One region of the Priestia sp. Y58 genome, then DNA from elsewhere that is predicted to be linked to it. Evidence: riboswitches for the same ligand, from Rfam matches in the RefSeq annotation. Region 1 holds a riboswitch; each other region holds the start of a gene.
The links. Region 1 has a riboswitch for cyclic di-AMP ahead of MMB68_RS01720 (APC family permease). Riboswitches for the same ligand answer to the same signal wherever they lie in the genome.
Positions count from the first base shown of each region.

Region 2: linked by a shared signal. The riboswitch ahead of MMB68_RS00750 (potassium channel family protein) and the one ahead of MMB68_RS01720 (APC family permease) in region 1 are both predicted to bind cyclic di-AMP.
Region 3: linked by a shared signal. The riboswitch ahead of kdpF (K(+)-transporting ATPase subunit F) and the one ahead of MMB68_RS01720 (APC family permease) in region 1 are both predicted to bind cyclic di-AMP.

Region 1 is NZ_JAKWFL010000001.1:309,754-315,635, forward strand. Features, by position in the region: gene MMB68_RS01715 (cation diffusion facilitator family transporter) at 1-284, opposite strand, end outside; gene MMB68_RS01720 (APC family permease) at 394-2,220, opposite strand; cyclic di-AMP (ydaO/yuaA leader) riboswitch at 2,383-2,523, opposite strand; gene MMB68_RS01725 (N-acetylmuramoyl-L-alanine amidase) at 2,715-3,749, opposite strand; gene MMB68_RS01730 (hypothetical protein) at 3,869-4,060, opposite strand; gene glnA (type I glutamate--ammonia ligase) at 4,626-5,882, opposite strand, start outside.
Region 2 is NZ_JAKWFL010000001.1:120,742-126,623, reverse strand. Features, by position in the region: gene MMB68_RS00770 (S1C family serine protease) at 1-757, shown strand, start outside; gene MMB68_RS00765 (peptidyl-prolyl cis-trans isomerase) at 754-1,656, shown strand; gene MMB68_RS00760 (Lrp/AsnC family transcriptional regulator) at 2,095-2,550, opposite strand; gene MMB68_RS00755 (carboxymuconolactone decarboxylase family protein) at 2,671-3,129, shown strand; cyclic di-AMP (ydaO/yuaA leader) riboswitch at 3,245-3,389, shown strand; gene MMB68_RS00750 (potassium channel family protein) at 3,514-4,173, shown strand; gene MMB68_RS00745 (TrkH family potassium uptake protein) at 4,177-5,496, shown strand; gene MMB68_RS00740 (YjcZ family sporulation protein) at 5,823-5,882, shown strand, end outside.
Region 3 is NZ_JAKWFL010000002.1:319,291-325,172, forward strand. Features, by position in the region: gene kdpB (potassium-transporting ATPase subunit KdpB) at 1-1,238, opposite strand, end outside; gene kdpA (potassium-transporting ATPase subunit KdpA) at 1,260-2,921, opposite strand; gene kdpF (K(+)-transporting ATPase subunit F) at 2,946-3,026, opposite strand; cyclic di-AMP (ydaO/yuaA leader) riboswitch at 3,405-3,545, opposite strand; gene MMB68_RS07400 (hypothetical protein) at 3,561-3,698, opposite strand; cyclic di-AMP (ydaO/yuaA leader) riboswitch at 3,771-3,913, opposite strand; gene MMB68_RS07405 (undecaprenyldiphospho-muramoylpentapeptide beta-N-acetylglucosaminyltransferase) at 4,073-5,140, opposite strand; gene MMB68_RS07410 (CHY zinc finger protein) at 5,318-5,653, shown strand; gene MMB68_RS07415 (ArsR/SmtB family transcription factor) at 5,673-5,882, opposite strand, start outside.

The DNA of each region.
Region 1 (5,882 bases):
ATAATCCCTACTACAAGAACCGCTCCTAATAGAACAAGATTAACCAATCGGCCGAAACCGTTTGGAAATCGTTTGGTCGGGGCTTTTTTACTTAATGCCGAACCTATAAAAACAAAAAACTGATTAGCTGCATCTCCTAAGCTGTGCATCGTTTCAGCAAACATCGCTACATTCCCTGTTAAGGCGAAAGCAATTCCTTTAATAATGGAAATAATGGTATTCACTATAGCGGCCATCATGGCCGATTTATTTCCTTTTCGCAACAATTTAATTAATTCACTCATGTAATCCCTCCGTTTGCACCTTTGATGAGATTCGATTACGGTTAGTGTATGTGAATTTAAAAATTAAAAACCTCCAACATACAAGTTGGAGGTTTTTAGTCATGTTTCATTATTTTTTAAAACGGTACGGTACAGTTGTAACAATTACATTTTTGCGGTAAAGCAAATGTGCTTTTAACAGCAGACTGGACTGATTGTGAAGAATATTTTGCCAACTTTTTTTCGTAATGAATTGCGGAATAACGACCGTAATGGCCATGTTATTTTCTCGCGCTTTTTCCTCAGCCATATCGATGAATCGAAACAGCGGCCGCACTAAGCTGCGGTATTGAGAATGAAACGTAACAATACGAATATCAGGCTGCCACTTCTCCCACTTCTCTTCCATTTTCTTTTCGCTTTCTCGATCAAAGGCCACATGCACTGCAATAACGGTATCACCAATCGTTCGTGCATAATTTAATGAATTTTCTACTACCTTTGTCATTCCTGCTACAGGAACAATGACTACACTTCCTTCAAGCTTTCCAATCTTTTCTCCTTGCTTAATGCGAAGCTGCTCTCCTACCGCTTCATAATGCGTATGAATGCGATGAAAAATATAAACGATAACCGGTAAGAAAATGAGCACGGACCATACTTGTGAAAACTTCGTTGTAAACAAAATAATTAGCACCGTTAAGGTTATGAGGGCCCCAATTAAGTTAATAGTTAGCTTCCCTTGCCAGCCGGCCGGCTTTTCTCTAAGCCATTTGACAATCATGCCTGTTTGAGAAAGCGTAAATGGAATAAACACCCCGACTGCATAAAGAGGAATTAATTGTTCAGTCGCTCCTTTAAAAGATACAATTAAGACAATAGAAGCAATTCCAAGGGTCACAATTCCATTCGAATAGCCTAATCGATCGCCACGAATTTGAAACATTCTCGGCATGTATTTATCAGACGATAGGTTGACAGCAAGCAAAGGGAAAGCAGAAAAGCCCGTATTCGCCGCTAGCACTAGAATTAGAGCTGTTGTGCCTTGAATAAAATAATAAAATCCATTTCGTCCAAACACACTTGATGCAATTTGTGATACAACCGTTTCATCTGCTTTTGGAGAAATGCCAAGCCAATAAGCTAAAAACGTGATGCCAGAAAATAAAACGGCTAAAATACCGCCCATCAGCATTAATGTATGAACAGCATTTTTTGCACCTGGCTCTTTAAAGTTAGGCACTGCATTTGAAATGGCTTCTACACCTGTCAATGCCGAACACCCTGATGAAAAAGCTTTTAATAATAAAAACAAACTAATACCTGGCACTACTGTACCGAGAGAGGGATGAAGCTCAGGTGAAACTTGACCTGTCGCTATTTTAAACAAGCCTACCGCTATTAACAAAATAAGAGCAATAACAAATAAATAAACCGGATAAGCTAATACAGAAGCGGATTCTGTTACACCACGTAAATTTAAGACGGTAATAAAAATCACTAGCAAACACGCAATTACTACATTGTAATGATGCAGCGTTGGAAAAGCCGAAGTTAAAGCATCGGTTCCTGCTGAAACACTCACAGCAACTGTTAAAATATAATCTACCAACAGTGATCCCCCAGCGATAAGCCCGGGATTTTCTCCTAAATTGGTTTTGGAAACAATATAAGCTCCTCCGCCTTGCGGATACGCATAAATAATTTGACGGTATGAAAGAATTAAAGCCGTCAGTAGCACCAATACCCCAATCGCAATTGGAATTGAATACCAATAGGCAAGGACGCCTACTGTTGCAAGTACAATCAAAATTTGTTCTGTTCCATAAGCCACTGAAGATAAGGCATCTGATGATAAAATAGCCAGTGCTTTAAGCTTACTAAGCTTTTGATCGCCTAACTCTTTTGTTTTAAGCGGCTTTCCAATCAATAATCTTTTGAGAACTGAATAGTTCACGTAATTTCCCTCCGATGATTGCCTAGCTACTATTTACTGTTCATTGCTAAGCTCCGTTACAAGTTCACGAATAAGTGATATTATTCCTAAAAAATACTTTTTTATGTTAAAAAAGCGCACAAAAAAAACACTAAGGGTTCTCAGCGTTTTTACACAGCTTAAACCTCCTCTCCAAAACGCTTATGGGGTTAGCTGTCGGATTCGGGCTATGAGAGTAGCCCTACCTTTAAAAAAGGATTCACCCCAAGTGACAATGCACAAATTTGGGTCCCCCACTCCTGACGAATTAAGCGATAACAGGTCAATATAATTTTCGGTTAAAGAGTATGATTGATAACATGTTTCTTTCATAACTATCCTTTGTTCTTAGATAATATACTCCCGTACAAATGGTTTGTAAAGCATTATTTTACGTAAATTATAAAATAGTGCTTAAGACGCTTTTAATGGGAAAACAAAAGGCCTTCTGCCTGCTTACAGAAGACCTTCTTGCTTTAACTTTTTGCTTTTAAAACGGCTGCTAGCTTGTTTTTCGTTTGAGGACCATAAATGCCATCTACATCATAAGGAAGATACATAAGCTGAAAACGTCTGACTGCATCTTTCGTTTGAACTCCATATATTCCGTCTACTGACCCTACTTTAAAATTAACCGCGTTTAATGCTCTTTGAAGCTGTTTCACAGCTTCTCCAGAATCGCCTTGTTTTAAAATTCCATTGGGAAGTGGATATTGTTCAGAAGGTGGTGTTGGAGATGGTGTTGATGAAGTTCCTGAAGGAATAACAATTGTTTTTCCAACCTGTAGTGTTAAAGGATCAGAAAGCCCTGTATTCGCTTCTTGAAGCGCCTGTACTGTTATGTTGTACTTCTGTGCAATACTGTAAAGCGTATCTCCTTGCTTGATCGTATACGTTTTTGTACCCGGTTCAGAAGGTGAAGGATTTGGTGTTGGAGATGGGGATGGATTTGGAACTGCACGACGCGGTAAATTTAAATATACGGCAATTCCTTTTGCATACGATTCACCCATGCTTTTTAAAAAAGCTTCATTTTGAAGAAGTGCTGCATCTGTACTGTTATCAATAAAAGCTATTTCAGTGAGTACTGCGGGCATATTTGTTAAGCGAAGCACCGCATAATTGGCTGATTTTCGACCGCGATTCGGATGATTATACGACAGCAGCGCTGGCTGTACTTGGCCGTGTACAATCGATTGAAACGTTTTACTGGCATTGCTAGCGCTTCTATAAACATAATCTTCGTACCCTGTTCCTCCACCGGCATTTACGTGAATAGACATAAATGCGTCTGCGCCCCACGAATTAGCTTGAGAAGCGCGCTGAGATAACGATAAAAAAACATCTGTGGTACGAGTGGTTTTAATCGTAAAATCACTGTACGTGCTATTTAAATAGCTTATTAAATATTGTTGAATTTTCAAAACTAGGTTTTTTTCATACAATCCATTCGCTCCAACTGCTCCTACGTCTGCCCCACCATGTCCTGCATCGAGATAAATTTTTTTCATATTACTTGTCCCTCCTTATTGCTAACATATGCATGAGGGAAAAAAGTGCTACAGTTACTAGCCTACTTAGTGAAAAATCACTAAAAAAGGAGATTGTGCCATAACGAAACCACTCCAATCTAAAAACGAACAAATGGGACAAGTGCTCTAGTAGGGATTGCTTGTGACACCGCTGTTGATTTCCGTGCAAGACTTCGCTTTCCGCGGGCGGCTGGTGAGCCTCCTCGTCGCTTACGCTCCTGCGGGGTCTCACCTATTCCGCTTTTCCCGCAGGAGTCTTCGCCTGCCCTCCAATCAACAGGTAGAAGCAACTAAATAGATGAAATCTACGTTCACGTTACCAATAAAAAAATCCGCACGATTCATCGTGCGGATCTTCTTCGACCTAACACTTTTGATCTTTATAACGTTAGGACCTATTTAAAAAGCAGAACGCCTATAACAATGAGAATAATCCAAATTGGAATGCTTATTAATATGCCTATTACTAAACCTTTGAAAAAATTTCCTTCTTGCATTTTCATTCCATTCCTCTCCAACAGTATTTTCTAATAACACTACGCCTGGCTGAAAATTCTCTGAAGTTATACTGAAGTGCAGAGTGAACGCATAAACAATCTCTCTATCTGTTATACACTACTTTTACATATAGATTCAATGAGACAAAAAGCTTATCCTTTTTAATTTATATAACCAAATTCTTTCCTGTATCTAACAAAACAATAAAAAGCCTCCCGTAAATTGTACGACAGGCAGCTATACTTGTTTTATGAACAGCTTAGTTCGATATTTAATATACGCATGCAGAATGTTATTCATTTTGAAAAACAAAAAAGTCCAAGAGAACGTATAAACGATCTCTCGGACTTTTAGGAATTAATATTGGCTCATGTATTGGTCACGTTCCCAAGGATGAACTTGTGTACGGAACATATCCCATTCGATTTCTTTCGCTTCAACGAAGTGCTCTGCTAAGTGTTCACCTAATGCAGAAACCATAACTTCGTTTGATTGGAAGCTATCTAAAGCTTGAGCTAATGTTGCAGGTAAATCTACGATACCTTCTTCAATACGCTCTTCTTTTGTCATTACATAGATATTACGATCGATAGGTTTTGGAGCTTCAAGGTTGTTCTTGATTCCATCTAAACCAGCTTTTAATAGAACAGCCATTGCTAAATATGGGTTAGCAGCTGGGTCTACGCTACGTACTTCAACACGAGTTCCTACGCCGCGAGAAGCTGGGATACGGATTAATGGGCTACGGTTGCGAGCAGACCAAGCAACATAACAAGGAGCCTCATATCCAGGCACTAGACGCTTATAAGAGTTTACAGTAGGATTTGTTACTGCTGTAAAGCTGTGTGCGTGCTTGATGATACCTGCGATAAATTGACGAGCCGTATCACTTAGCTCTAGATTACCGTTTTCATCATAAAATGCGTTTTGACCATCTTTAAATAATGAAACGTTACAGTGCATACCTGAACCATTCACACCAAATAATGGTTTTGGCATAAATGTAGCATGTAAGCCATGTTTACGTGCAATTGTTTTTACAACAAGTTTGAACGTTTGGATATCATCACAAGCTTTTAATGCAGCAGCATATTTGAAGTCAATCTCGTGTTGTCCAGGAGCTACCTCATGGTGAGATGCTTCAATTTCAAAGCCCATTTCTTCAAGCTCTAATACGATGTCACGACGGCAGTTTTCACCAAGGTCAGTTGGTGCTAAGTCGAAGTAGCCACCTTTATCATTTAATTCTAATGTAGGTTCGCCTTTTTCGTCTAATTTGAATAAGAAGAACTCTGGCTCAGGTCCAAGGTTAAAATCAGTAAATCCTAACTCTTCCATCTCTTTTAACACACGTTTTAAGTTATTACGTGGATCGCCATCAAACGGAGTTCTATCTGCATTGTAGATGTCACAAATAAAACGTGCTACTTTACCTTTTTCAGATGTCCAAGGGAAAATAACAAACGTATCAATATCTGGGAATAGGTACATATCTGATTCTTCAATACGTACAAATCCTTCAATAGAAGAACCGTCAAACATCATCTTGTTGTCTAACGCTTTTTCTAATTGACTTACTGGAATTTCAACGTTTTTAATTGTTCCTAAAATGTC
Region 2 (5,882 bases), 190 kb from region 1:
ACAAAAAGAAAAAGCTAAAATTGTCGGAGCTGACGCGCTAACGGATTTAGCGGTGCTTGAGATGTCTGACAAAAATGTTGAACAAGTGGCGAAGTTCGGGAAATCATCGGATTTAGTAGCGGGTGAAACGGTGCTTGCAATCGGAAATCCTCTTGGTGAACAATTTTCTCGTACGGTCACACAAGGTATCGTGAGCGCAGCAAAACGCTCTGTCCCTATTTCAGAAAATTGGAACGTAGATGCAATTCAAACGGATGCGGCAATTAATCCAGGAAACAGCGGCGGTGCCTTGATCAATTCTTCCGGTGAAGTAGTCGGTATCAACAGTATGAAAATTTCAGAAGACAATGTAGAAGGCATCGGCTTTGCTCTTCCAAGTGATGAAGTGCAGCCGACGATTGAACAGCTGATGAAAAATGGAAAAATAACGCGTCCATATATGGGGGTAGGTCTTCAGGATGTAGGTCAGCTTTCAGCTGCAACAAAACAAAACCAGCTAGGCCTAACAAGCGATACGTCTGAAGGAGTTGTCGTAACGACGGTTGAACCATTCTCTTCTGCTTCTGATGCAGGTTTACAATCAAAAGACGTGATTGTTGCCATCGATGGAAATGAAGTCAAAACATCCAGTGATTTACGTCAATATATATACACAAAACGTAAAGTAGGAGACACGGTAAAATTAGACGTATATCGAAATGGAAAAAAACAAACCATTTCTCTGAAGCTTTCAGAACAGCAGGATAACAATGGATGAATTCAACACCGTTAAAGCTGCTGCTAGCAGTATTAACAGCGTTCGGATTTTTAACCGGCTGCGGAGGGAAGCATTCAAACACGATGTTTCCTTCTGTAGAAATTAGTCAGCTATCTTCTACCAAAGAACTGGCAGCGTATGAGGGAGGCAAGGTGACAGGAGCTGAATTCAACCGTTTTTTAGCCGTTGAAGGGTTCTTAAATCCAGATGCTCCGCTAAATGATACAAGCTACCGCAAAGAGTTATTGCGGCAGCTTGTTATGCAAAAAATCTTAATTTCGCATCTAAAGACAAGCGATAAAGTACAAAAACAAGTTGAGGATATGTGGAAGCAAATTAAACGCTCATATGACGAGGATACAAGAAAACAAGGTTATGAAGTGTTAAATATTCGTTCTAGTGATGTAACCAACCAGCTAACAAATCAGTTTAAATTAGAAGAATATTTCCGTAAACAAATTACGTCTGATGAACTAACTGCTTACTATAAACGTATTGAAAACGATCTAACGCGCGTATCTTTTACACAGCTGGATTTTTCCACTTTACATGATGCCGACGCCGCTGCGGCTGAACTGCAAAAAGGAACATCTCTTCAAGACGTTCAAAAAAAATATGCTGATGTCCAGACAATCAGCAAAATAGAGAATGCTGATAATCTAAAGCTTTCAAGTCTATCTCCCTCTTTTATAGATGTTTTAAAAAAACAGCACATCGGAGAGAGTAGTGAGCCCATTAAAATGGGTAAAGTCTATTATATTCTTATTTTAAAACAAAAAGATAAAAAAACGGAATCAGAAGTCAAAGAAGAAATGATGAAAGAACTTGTTTTGAATCATATCAACCGGTATATCCAGGATGAACTGCCAAGGTTCCACGTGACTTTCAACCTTAGGTAGTTCCCTTTTATATAGATTGATTGTTTTCAAAAAACAAGCAGGTAAAAGAGCTTTCTATTAATAGAGAGCTCTTTTACATTTTTAAGTAGACAGAAATGTCGTCACCTGATAAAATGAAGTTGTAAAACTTTCATTATTCGGAAAATTTATACCCTCCAGCTTTGGAGGGTTATTTTTTATGCTGTTGGACGAATAAAAGAGCTTGGGACAAAAGTAGTTTAGTGGAAAGAAGATCCGAACGATGAATCGTTCGGATCTTTTCGTTAGTATGGTGAACGTATGTTTAATCTATTTATTTGTTTCTGGCTGTTGATTGGAGGGCAAGGCGAAGACTGACACGGAAATCAACAGCGGTGTCAAAAGTGATTCATACGAGCTTATTGATTCCATTGATCCCATTGTTCGCTTTTCGATTGGATTGCTTTCGTTACGTTTCAATCACTTTTCATCTTTTAAATGGCTCAGTAATCCAGGAGACATCTCCACGTGAGAAAGGGCGATGTGTGAAATCGTTTTAGCATAAGGTGTAATTTCGTTAATAAATTGTTCGAGTACGTGCAGGTGGGGAAGCTGAAGCTTTGTAATAAAGCAGGCTTGCCCGGCGATGCGTTCACAGAATAAAGCGTAGGGATACTGAGAAATAAATCGTTTAAAACGCTCGTGCTCGCCGTTTTTCATAGTTACTTCAATAAAACACGATACAGGCAGGTGCATCTTTTCATAATCAATATCAATCGTATATCCTTTTATAACGCCAAAGCTTTCTAGCTGCCTTACTCGCTCTGCCACCGAAGGGGGAGACAGGTTAATTTGTTTTCCTAGCTCTCGTAAGGAAAGGCGGCTGTTTTGCTGCAGCGCCTGTAAAATCGATAAATCAATTTCATCAATTTTCAATTGAAAACCTTCTTTCTCATTAACGTTTCATTTGATTAGTAATAGTAGCTAAGATGTTTTATATGTAATCTAAAATTTCCGTTTTTCTTACTATAATAATTAAAAAGGAGTGAGTAAAAAATGGCAAGAGTTTTGTTAGCAAACGAAGAGGGAACAAATTTTGAAAAAGCACTGAATTTAATTCCGCATGTAAAAAGATTGTATGATGAGCTTTACGACACGCTTTGGAACAGCGATATAGTAGGAAAAGAGACTAAGGAAAAAATTAGGCTTTATCTAGCAGGTGTTAACGGCTGTGAGACGTGTATGAGCATGTCATATGTAGGGGATGAGACGCTTAATCAAAAAGTGTTAAGAGAAAAAGAGCTGGAAGAAAAAGATCGGCTGCTGTTTCGATTTATTGATGTATACCGGGTGCGTCCAAGGGAGTTGACCGATGCTGATATGGATCAATTAAAGAAATTTTACAGTGATACGCAGCTGTTAGAGCTTTTGGCTGTTATTAATTTATTTGATCAATTTCACAAAATGATTGTCAGTTTAGATTTATATGATTTTTGCAGCTTGCAGCGCAAGTGAGGTCTTCGCTAAAAATATCTTGACAGACAAAATTCACAGGAGTAAGATAGCTTTCGTGAAGTGAAACGTATCATGAATCGAATCGATTATTCTAAAAAATAGATCATAGACATTTGAATAAAAATCGCTTAATCCATTACGGAGCGGAGGACCCATTATTTACGCACATATTGTGCTCCGGGGTGAATCCTTAAAAAGGTAGGGTTACTCTTAAAACCCGAACCCGACAGCTAACTTCGCAAGCGTTTTGAGGGGGAAGAGTGTGGAAAAACACAGGAGCCTTCCTGTGTTTTTTTGCGCTTTTTTTAAGAAAAAGATGTAATTTTTTAGAAAAAGTATAAGCTAAGAGAACACACAGCAGTTGAAGAAAGGAATAAATACACTATGAAAAAACAGTTTGCTGTATTGGGATTAGGTCGTTTTGGAGGCAGTTTGGTTGAAGAGTTTGCTAATCTGGATGTGGATGTGCTCGCTATTGACCGCAATCAGGAGGTAGTAAATAAATTTAGCAACTCAGCTACATATGTTGTCCAAGCAAACGCGATTGATGAAGCTAGCTTAAAGGGGCTAGGTATCCGCAATGTTGATCATGCGCTTATTTCGTTTGGAGATGATATCGAAGCAAGTGTGCTCGCAACGATGCTTTTAAAAGATATGGGCGTTAAGCAAGTATGGGTAAAAGCAGTGAATATGTATCATCAAAAAGTGCTCGAAAAAATAGGAGCGGACAAAGTTATTCATCCAGAGCGCGATATTGCTAAGCGTATTGCTCATCACGTGGTGTCAGAAAAAATCATCGATTACATTGAATTGTCAAAGGATTATAGTATTGTCGAAATTGTCGCTTCTAAGAAACTTCATAATAAAACGCTGTTTGATTTAAACATTCGTGCCAAGTACGGCTGCAACATTATCGGCTTTCAGCGAAAAGACGGGGAAATGGTGATTTCGCCTACCGCGCATGAAATAATTGAACAAGGAGATATGCTGATTGTTATCGGACATAATCGCGATTTGAACCGTTTTGAAGAAGAAGGAGTTTAACTGATGAAAAAACAAATCATTAAACTCACCCCTCCGCAGCTGCTTGTCTCCATTTTTGGCGGAGGAATTATTATTGGTGCTCTTCTATTGATGATGCCTGTTTCTACTACTGAGCCAATCCGGTGGGTAGACGCCCTTTTTACATCTACTTCCGCTATGACAGTGACCGGCTTAGCCGTCGTAGATACAGGTACGCGTTTTACCGTCATCGGTCAAACAATCATTATGCTGTTAATTCAAATAGGCGGTCTTGGCATTATGTCATTTGCCGTGTTGATTTTTATGATGCTAGGTAAAAAAATTGGATTTAAAGAGCGTATGCTCGTTCAGCAGGCATTAAATCAAACGAGCGTCGGCGGAGTTGTCCTGCTAGTTAAAAGGCTGTTTATCTTTTCATTTTTAATTGAGTTTATTGCACTTATTTTTTTAGCGATACGCTGGGTTCCGGAATTCGGATGGTCTAAGGGGCTGTTCTTTAGCTTGTTTCATTCAATTTCAGCTTTTAATAACGCAGGGTTTGGACTACTGTCTGATAACTTAGTGCAGTATGTTGGAGATCCTATTATTAACATAACGATTTCTTTTTTGTTCATCATTGGCGGGTTAGGGTTTACCGTTCTTGCTGATATGTGGGTGAAAAAATCGTATAAAAAACTAACGCTGCATTCAAAAATTATGATTATCAGCACGTTTGCGATTAATGTGATTGCCATGCTTTTTATTTTTTTCTTAGAGTACAGCAATTCGCATACGCTCGGAAATTTATCATTAGGAGACAAAGTATGGGCTTCTTATTTTCAAGCGGTAACGACAAGAACCGCTGGATTTAATACAATTGATTTAGCTCACCTGCATGACGCAACGGTTTTTTTAATGGTCTTATTAATGTTTATTGGTGCAGGAAGTGCGTCAACAGGAGGCGGTATTAAACTAACAACGTTTGTGGTGATTGTTTTTTCTGTATGGGCATTTTTACGAAGCCGGGAAGATATTGTGCTGTTAAAGAGACGACTTCTTCCTCTTCACGTGTTTAAGGCACTAGCCATCACGATGATTTCGATTATGTTTGTGTTTGGGGCCATTTTTCTGTTAAATATTTCGGAAAATCTGCCGTTTGTAAAAATTATGTTTGAAGTTGTTTCTGCGTTTGGAACAGTAGGCTTATCGATGGGAGCGACTCCTGAACTTTCATACTTTGGCCGCGTGATTATTGTTTTTATCATGTTTTTAGGAAAAGTGGGGCCATTAACGCTTGCGTTTTCATTATCTAAGCAAAAGCGTGAAGCCGTTCGTTATCCAAACGAAGATATAATGCTAGGGTAGAAAAATCGCCTTCGATGAGGCGATTTTTTTATATTATTTATACGTTCAAGACATATAAGAGGTTACGCACAAAACAGTTGCGATGAATAAAAAGAAGGCAAAGACAAGAACAATGGGCAATTTGGAATGTCGGCGCATTAAAGGTCCCCCTTTTTTATAGTAAAAAATCTCTTACTATATATAACGAAAGAAACAAAAATATGATTCACTTTTTTTGGCGAAATTTGAAGGTTTTTCTCGTTGGAAAAATCCGCACCCCTGTCCTAAACATTTTGCCAAGCTGTTGCATACACTAAAAGTAGATAACAGGAAGTGAGGGATGGTACGTGGGAAAACAAAATTTTGCGTTAATCGTTGTGTTATTTGTTTTACTTGTTATTGTAGGT
Region 3 (5,882 bases), on a different contig from region 1:
GTGACGGCGTCCACTGCCCCTTTCCGTACAGATACATTCTGTAGGTCAATGCCGCTCATTCGCGTTTCAGCTTTGAATTCTACAAACGTTCCCTGCGTTTTTCTAAGATCTTCTACTCCCATACGGTTTTGAATAAAATCAACAACTGAGCGCCCTTCTGGTGTTTCGTCGTAAAGAGAAGAAACAAACGCCCATTTGTAAAGTTCACGTTCGTCTGTGCCTTCTACAGTCGTTAATTGATGAGCCATTCGGTTTCCAAACGTAATGGTGCCGGTTTTATCTAAAATAATTGTGTTGATGTCACCAGCTGCTTCTACTGCTTTTCCTGACATGGCAATCACGTTAAACTGCGTAACTCGATCCATCCCAGCAATTCCAATGGCTGACAATAATCCTCCAATCGTCGTAGGAATGAGGCAGACGAGCAGTGAAATTAAAATAGCCGTGTCGAGCTGAAAATGTAAGTAGTTTGTAAATACAGGAAGCGTCACAACAACTAATAAGAAAATAATCGTCAGACTTGTTAAAACCGTATTTAGCGCAATTTCATTTGGCGTTTTTTGACGCTCTGCTCCTTCAACAAGCGAAATCATTTTATCTAAAAACGATTCACCTTGTTCACACGTAATTTTAACTGTAATTTCATCGCTGACAACTCTTGTACCTCCAGTTACAGAGTTAAAATCCCCGCCTGCTTCTTTCATAACAGGTGCCGATTCACCGGTAATGGCCGATTCATCAACGGACGCCAGTCCTTTAATGATTTCTCCATCTCCAGGAATCATTTCGCCTTGTGAAACGACGACGATATCTCCTTTTTTTAGGTGCGATGCCGACACTTGTATCATTTGCCCGTTTTGAAGTTTATTAGCTGTAATGTCACCTTTCGATTGCTTTAATGAGTTTGCCTGTGCTTTTCCTCGGCCTTCTGCTAATGCTTCTGCAAAATTAGCAAAAACAATTGTGAAAAATAACACGAGGGATACGGCAATATTAAAGCCTGCGCTTACTGTACTTTCTCCGAAAAGGTCTGGCACAACAGCTAAAAAAAGCGTAATAACAAACCCGATTTCTACTACGAACATGATAGGGTTTTTTATCATCGTTCTTGGTCTTAGCTTGATAAAAGCCTGCTTTACTGATTGAATAAAAATCGATGAAGTTTGTTTATCTACAGCACCTTGAATGTGACTGTTACGATCAAATTCAAGATTATTCGTAAAATTCCGTTTATTCATTATAATCCTCCGCTTTCTTAATTACAGTGTCAAATACTCAGCAACCGGCCCAAGTACAAGCACTGGGAAAAACGTAAGTGCCCCTACAATAACGGTAGTTCCAATTAAAATGCCGCTAAATAAAGACGTATCCGTTTTAAATGTCCCCGGTGTTTCAGGAACAAGCTGCTTAGATGCTAGTGAGCTTGATACCGCCAGCATCGTAATTAGTCCGAAGTAACGTCCAATATACATAACAATTCCCGTAGAAATGTTCCAAAACGGCGTTGCGTCACCGAGTCCTTCAAAACCAGATCCATTGTTTGCTGCTGACGATGTAAATTCATACAGTGCCTGACTTAAGCCGTGAAAGCCTGGGTTTGATATACCTTCTATTCCTAAATGAGTAGTGAGCGCTACGGCTGTTCCTCCTAAAATTAACAGCGGCTGCAGAATAAGCGTCACGGCGATTAGCTTCATTTCTTTTCCTTCAATTTTTTTACCTACGTATTCCGGGGTTCTTCCAACCATTAAACCTGATAAAAATACGGCGATGATGACGTACATCATGACATTCATAAATCCTGCTCCAACACCGCCAAATACGGTATTTAACATCATATTTCCAAGTGTCAATAACCCGGTAAGAGGCGTAAGGGTATCGTGCATCGCGTTAACCGCGCCTGTTTCACTTGCTGTCGTCACGATGGCGTACAGAGTTGACATACCGACACCAAACCGGACTTCTTTTCCTTCCATATAACCGCTCGCTTCATTTAGATGAAAAGCATCAAGTCTAGGGTTACCGCCCCACTCTGTTACAAACGCTGTGCTTAAGATAACGATAAACAGCATACTCATCGCTACAAACAAGATGCGACCTTGTTTACGCTGTCCGATCATTTTTCCGTACGTAAAAGGAAGTGCGGTTGGCAATAAAAGCATAAGGACAATTTGTAATACATTGCTCAACGCGTTAGGATTTTCAAACGGATGGGCTGAATTGACACCAAAAAACCCTCCTCCGTTGTTGCCTAGCTCTTTGATTGAAAGAAAAGAAGCAACTGGTCCCCTTGCTATTTGCTGTGTTGCCCCTTCTAATGTATGGGCAGTCACCGTTCCGCTTAACGTTTGAGGAACACCTAAAAACGCAAATAAAATGCCTGTTATAAAAGCGATAGGAAGTAAAACACGCGTAATTGATTTCACAAAATCAACAAAAAAGTTTCCCATTTCCTGCCCTGCCAACCCACGAATAAAAGCGATTGCTACTGCAAGTGCCGTTGCTGGTGCAGCAAACATCATAAATACAACGGCGGCCATCTGCGAGAAATAAGACAAACCTGATTCACCGCTGTAGTGCTGCAAGTTCGTATTTGTCATAAAACTAATGGCCGTGTTAAAAGCAAGGGCCGGATCCATTCCTTTAATGTGGCTTGGGTTAAGCGGCAGTACCCCTTGAAACCGGAAGATAAGATACACCACAAAAATCATAAACGTATTCGCCAAAACGAGAGCAAGTGCATATTGCTTCCACGTCTGATTATGCCCTTTAATTCCTGCCGCTTTAAACATCACCGATTCTATCTTCCCTATCAAGCTAGTGTTTTTATCGTTTGAAAACACATTCGCTATATAAATACCTACGGGCTTTGCAATAAGCGCTACAAAAACAAGCAGCAGCGCAACTGATAGTAGAAAAATCCCCACGTTTTATTCCTCCGCTTATTAAAATTGTTCTGGATTTAACAGTACATATACTAAATAAATTAAAACGAGAACTGAAATACCTAACAAAATGAACGACATGTTCACTTCTCCTCTCTTTCGTCTACTACATGAGACGACCAGCAAATAATTCCGTACATAGCAGCTGTTAATATGGCAAGCGTTCCAAGCATGATCATATCCAAGTTGCTCCCTCCTAACTGTTTCTTACCACCAATGATTAAGTGTAGTGACTGTTTCTGTGCGTAAAGCATCACGCCCAAGTGAGCTAGCTGCGAAAGGTTATTTTTGATTGTTTATTCCTCACGTATTGTTGATCTCGTTTTAAAAGCCCTACTATATCCTCTTTACGGTGCAGACATAACCTGCTCTCCTATTTTTTTCATTAAAAAAACCGCAGAAGAGAGTCCTCTTCCGCGGTTTAATGCACGACAAATAAGCCGTGATCGACACGAATTTTTTTACTCCCAAAACGCTTACGGAGTTAGCTGTCGGATTCGGGTTATGGAAGTAACCCTACTCAGTTAAGAGATTCACCCCTAGTACATACGTACAAAATATTGGGTCCCCCGCTCATAATTGATTAAGCGTATATTTGTTATTTAATTTTTAGGCTTAATTATGTTTTTTACTGCTGCGTTTAATACTTTGATTAGCTAACGTAGACAAATAGCGGTTTGCTAGATCAAAAGATTGCTGATCGCATATTGCCCGATATTCAATCATTTGAATCATTTGCTTAGATATATGCATCTTGACGCTCCTTTCACCTATATTTTGAAAGGAACGCGCTATCCGCTGTTATAGAAAACGACCACCATTACACCATCCTCTCTCTTAACGCTTACGAAGTTAGCTGACGGGTTCGGGTCAAGAAAGTAACCCTACTCAATTATGAGATTCACCCCTAATAATTGGGTCCTCCGCTCTTTCCCTCTCTTTCAGGAAAGACTCAGCGTTTCACTGTGGAACGTTTCATGAGAGTAATCTTACTCCTGTTAAATTTTACTGTCAACAACATTTTTTGAAATTTTAAAAGCTTTATTTTTTGCTGTTTATTCATTATTTTAAAATAATAGATTCAAAGAAAAAAAAGCGTTCTTATCTCCTCGATAAGAACGCTTTTTTTAGCTCATTTTCTCAATTTCATTTACAAGAATTGAAATGGCATCCGTTTTTGTTGCTTCACGCATTGTACGCTTCATCGTACTTGCCTGCTGCTGAAGCTCATTTACTTCACGCAAAAACAGCTCTTTTGTTAACTGTTCTTCTTCTACAACCATACAGTAGCCTTTTTTCTTAAAGGATTGTGCATTTAAAATTTGATCTCCGCGACTTTGTGCTTTTGATAAAGGAATAATCATCATCGGTTTATGAAGAGCTAAAAACTCAAAAATGGCATTGGATCCGCCGCGTGTAATCACATAATCAGTTGCCGCTAGAACATCCGGAAGCTGTTCATTTACGTATTCTAACTGACGGTAGCCCGACTCTTTTTCAAGGCTTGTATCAATATTGCCTTTTCCGCACAGGTGTACAATTTGAAATTTCTTTTGCAGTTCAGGCAAGGATTCTCGAACAATTTCATTGATGCGGCGTGCTCCTAAACTTCCGCCCATAATCGTTAAAATTGGGCGCTTATCATAAAAGCGAAGCCAGCTTTCCCCGTTCGCTGCGCTTCCGCTAAATAATTCTTTTCGAATAGGTGAACCAACAACCTGCACTTTTTCTTTTGGAAAATAGTTTGCCGCTTCATCAAAAGAAGTAAAAATTTTAGTGGCAAATTTCTGCGCAATTTTATTTGCCAGTCCCGGTGTTAAATCACTTTCATGAATGAACACGGGAATGTTTAGCGATTTAGCAGCCATTACAACAGGAACTGTGACAAAACCGCCTTTTGAAAACACAAGAGAAGGCTTTAGTTTTTTCAGCACGCGACGTGCATCGCCAACTCCTTTTGCTACTCGAAATACATCTTTTACATTTTCCATATCTACGTAGCGACGCAGCTTCCCGCTTGAAATTGCATGATATGGAACGTTTAATTTTGTAATTAATTCTTTCTCGATACCATTGTGAGAACCGACATAATGGATATCCCATTTTTCACTGTCTAATTCTTTCATAATGGCAATGTTTGGTGTTACGTGTCCAGCTGTTCCGCCTCCGGTAAAAACGATAACTTGCTTACTCATTTTTTCTTCCTCTCTTTACTTCACTTAATTGATCTGTTTTGACATCAATTTTTATCTGATCTTTTTAGCATGCAATCTGACATGTAAAACGATGGTTTTATTATAGCATTTTTCTTTTTACATATGTATGATAAGGCGTATAAAAGCATGCTATACTTTTCATAGGGAGTGATGATAATGAACAAATCTGCACCTGTAGTAAAAGGTGATACGGTGGATTCCGAAACGCGCTGCATGCACTACCGTACGGATAAAGATATTATTGCAATAAAATTTTATTGCTGTAATACATATTATCCATGCTATCAATGTCATAACGGACATGCGGATCATGATATTAAAACGTGGCCAAAAGCTATGTTTAATGAAAAAGCTATTCTTTGCGGAGTATGTAAACATGAGCTATCAATTCATGAATATTTAACCTGTAACTCGACTTGCCCTCACTGTCGTTCTTCTTTTAATCCCGGATGCAGCCTGCATGGACACATTTATTTTGAACAAAAAAGCTGAACAAAACGTCGTTCAGCTTTTAAAATAACTGCTCATCTATATTTAAAATGGAAGGAAGCAGACCTGGGAACAAGTCCTCAAGTTCTTCTAAACGCAAGGAATAATAGTGCTGCGTACCTTCTATACGTAGTTTGATAATTCCAGCTTCGCGAAGTACTTTAATATGATGTGATAGCGTTGATTTTGATACATTTAATTTTTGATAATACGAACAGGTCTGCTCCTTTCT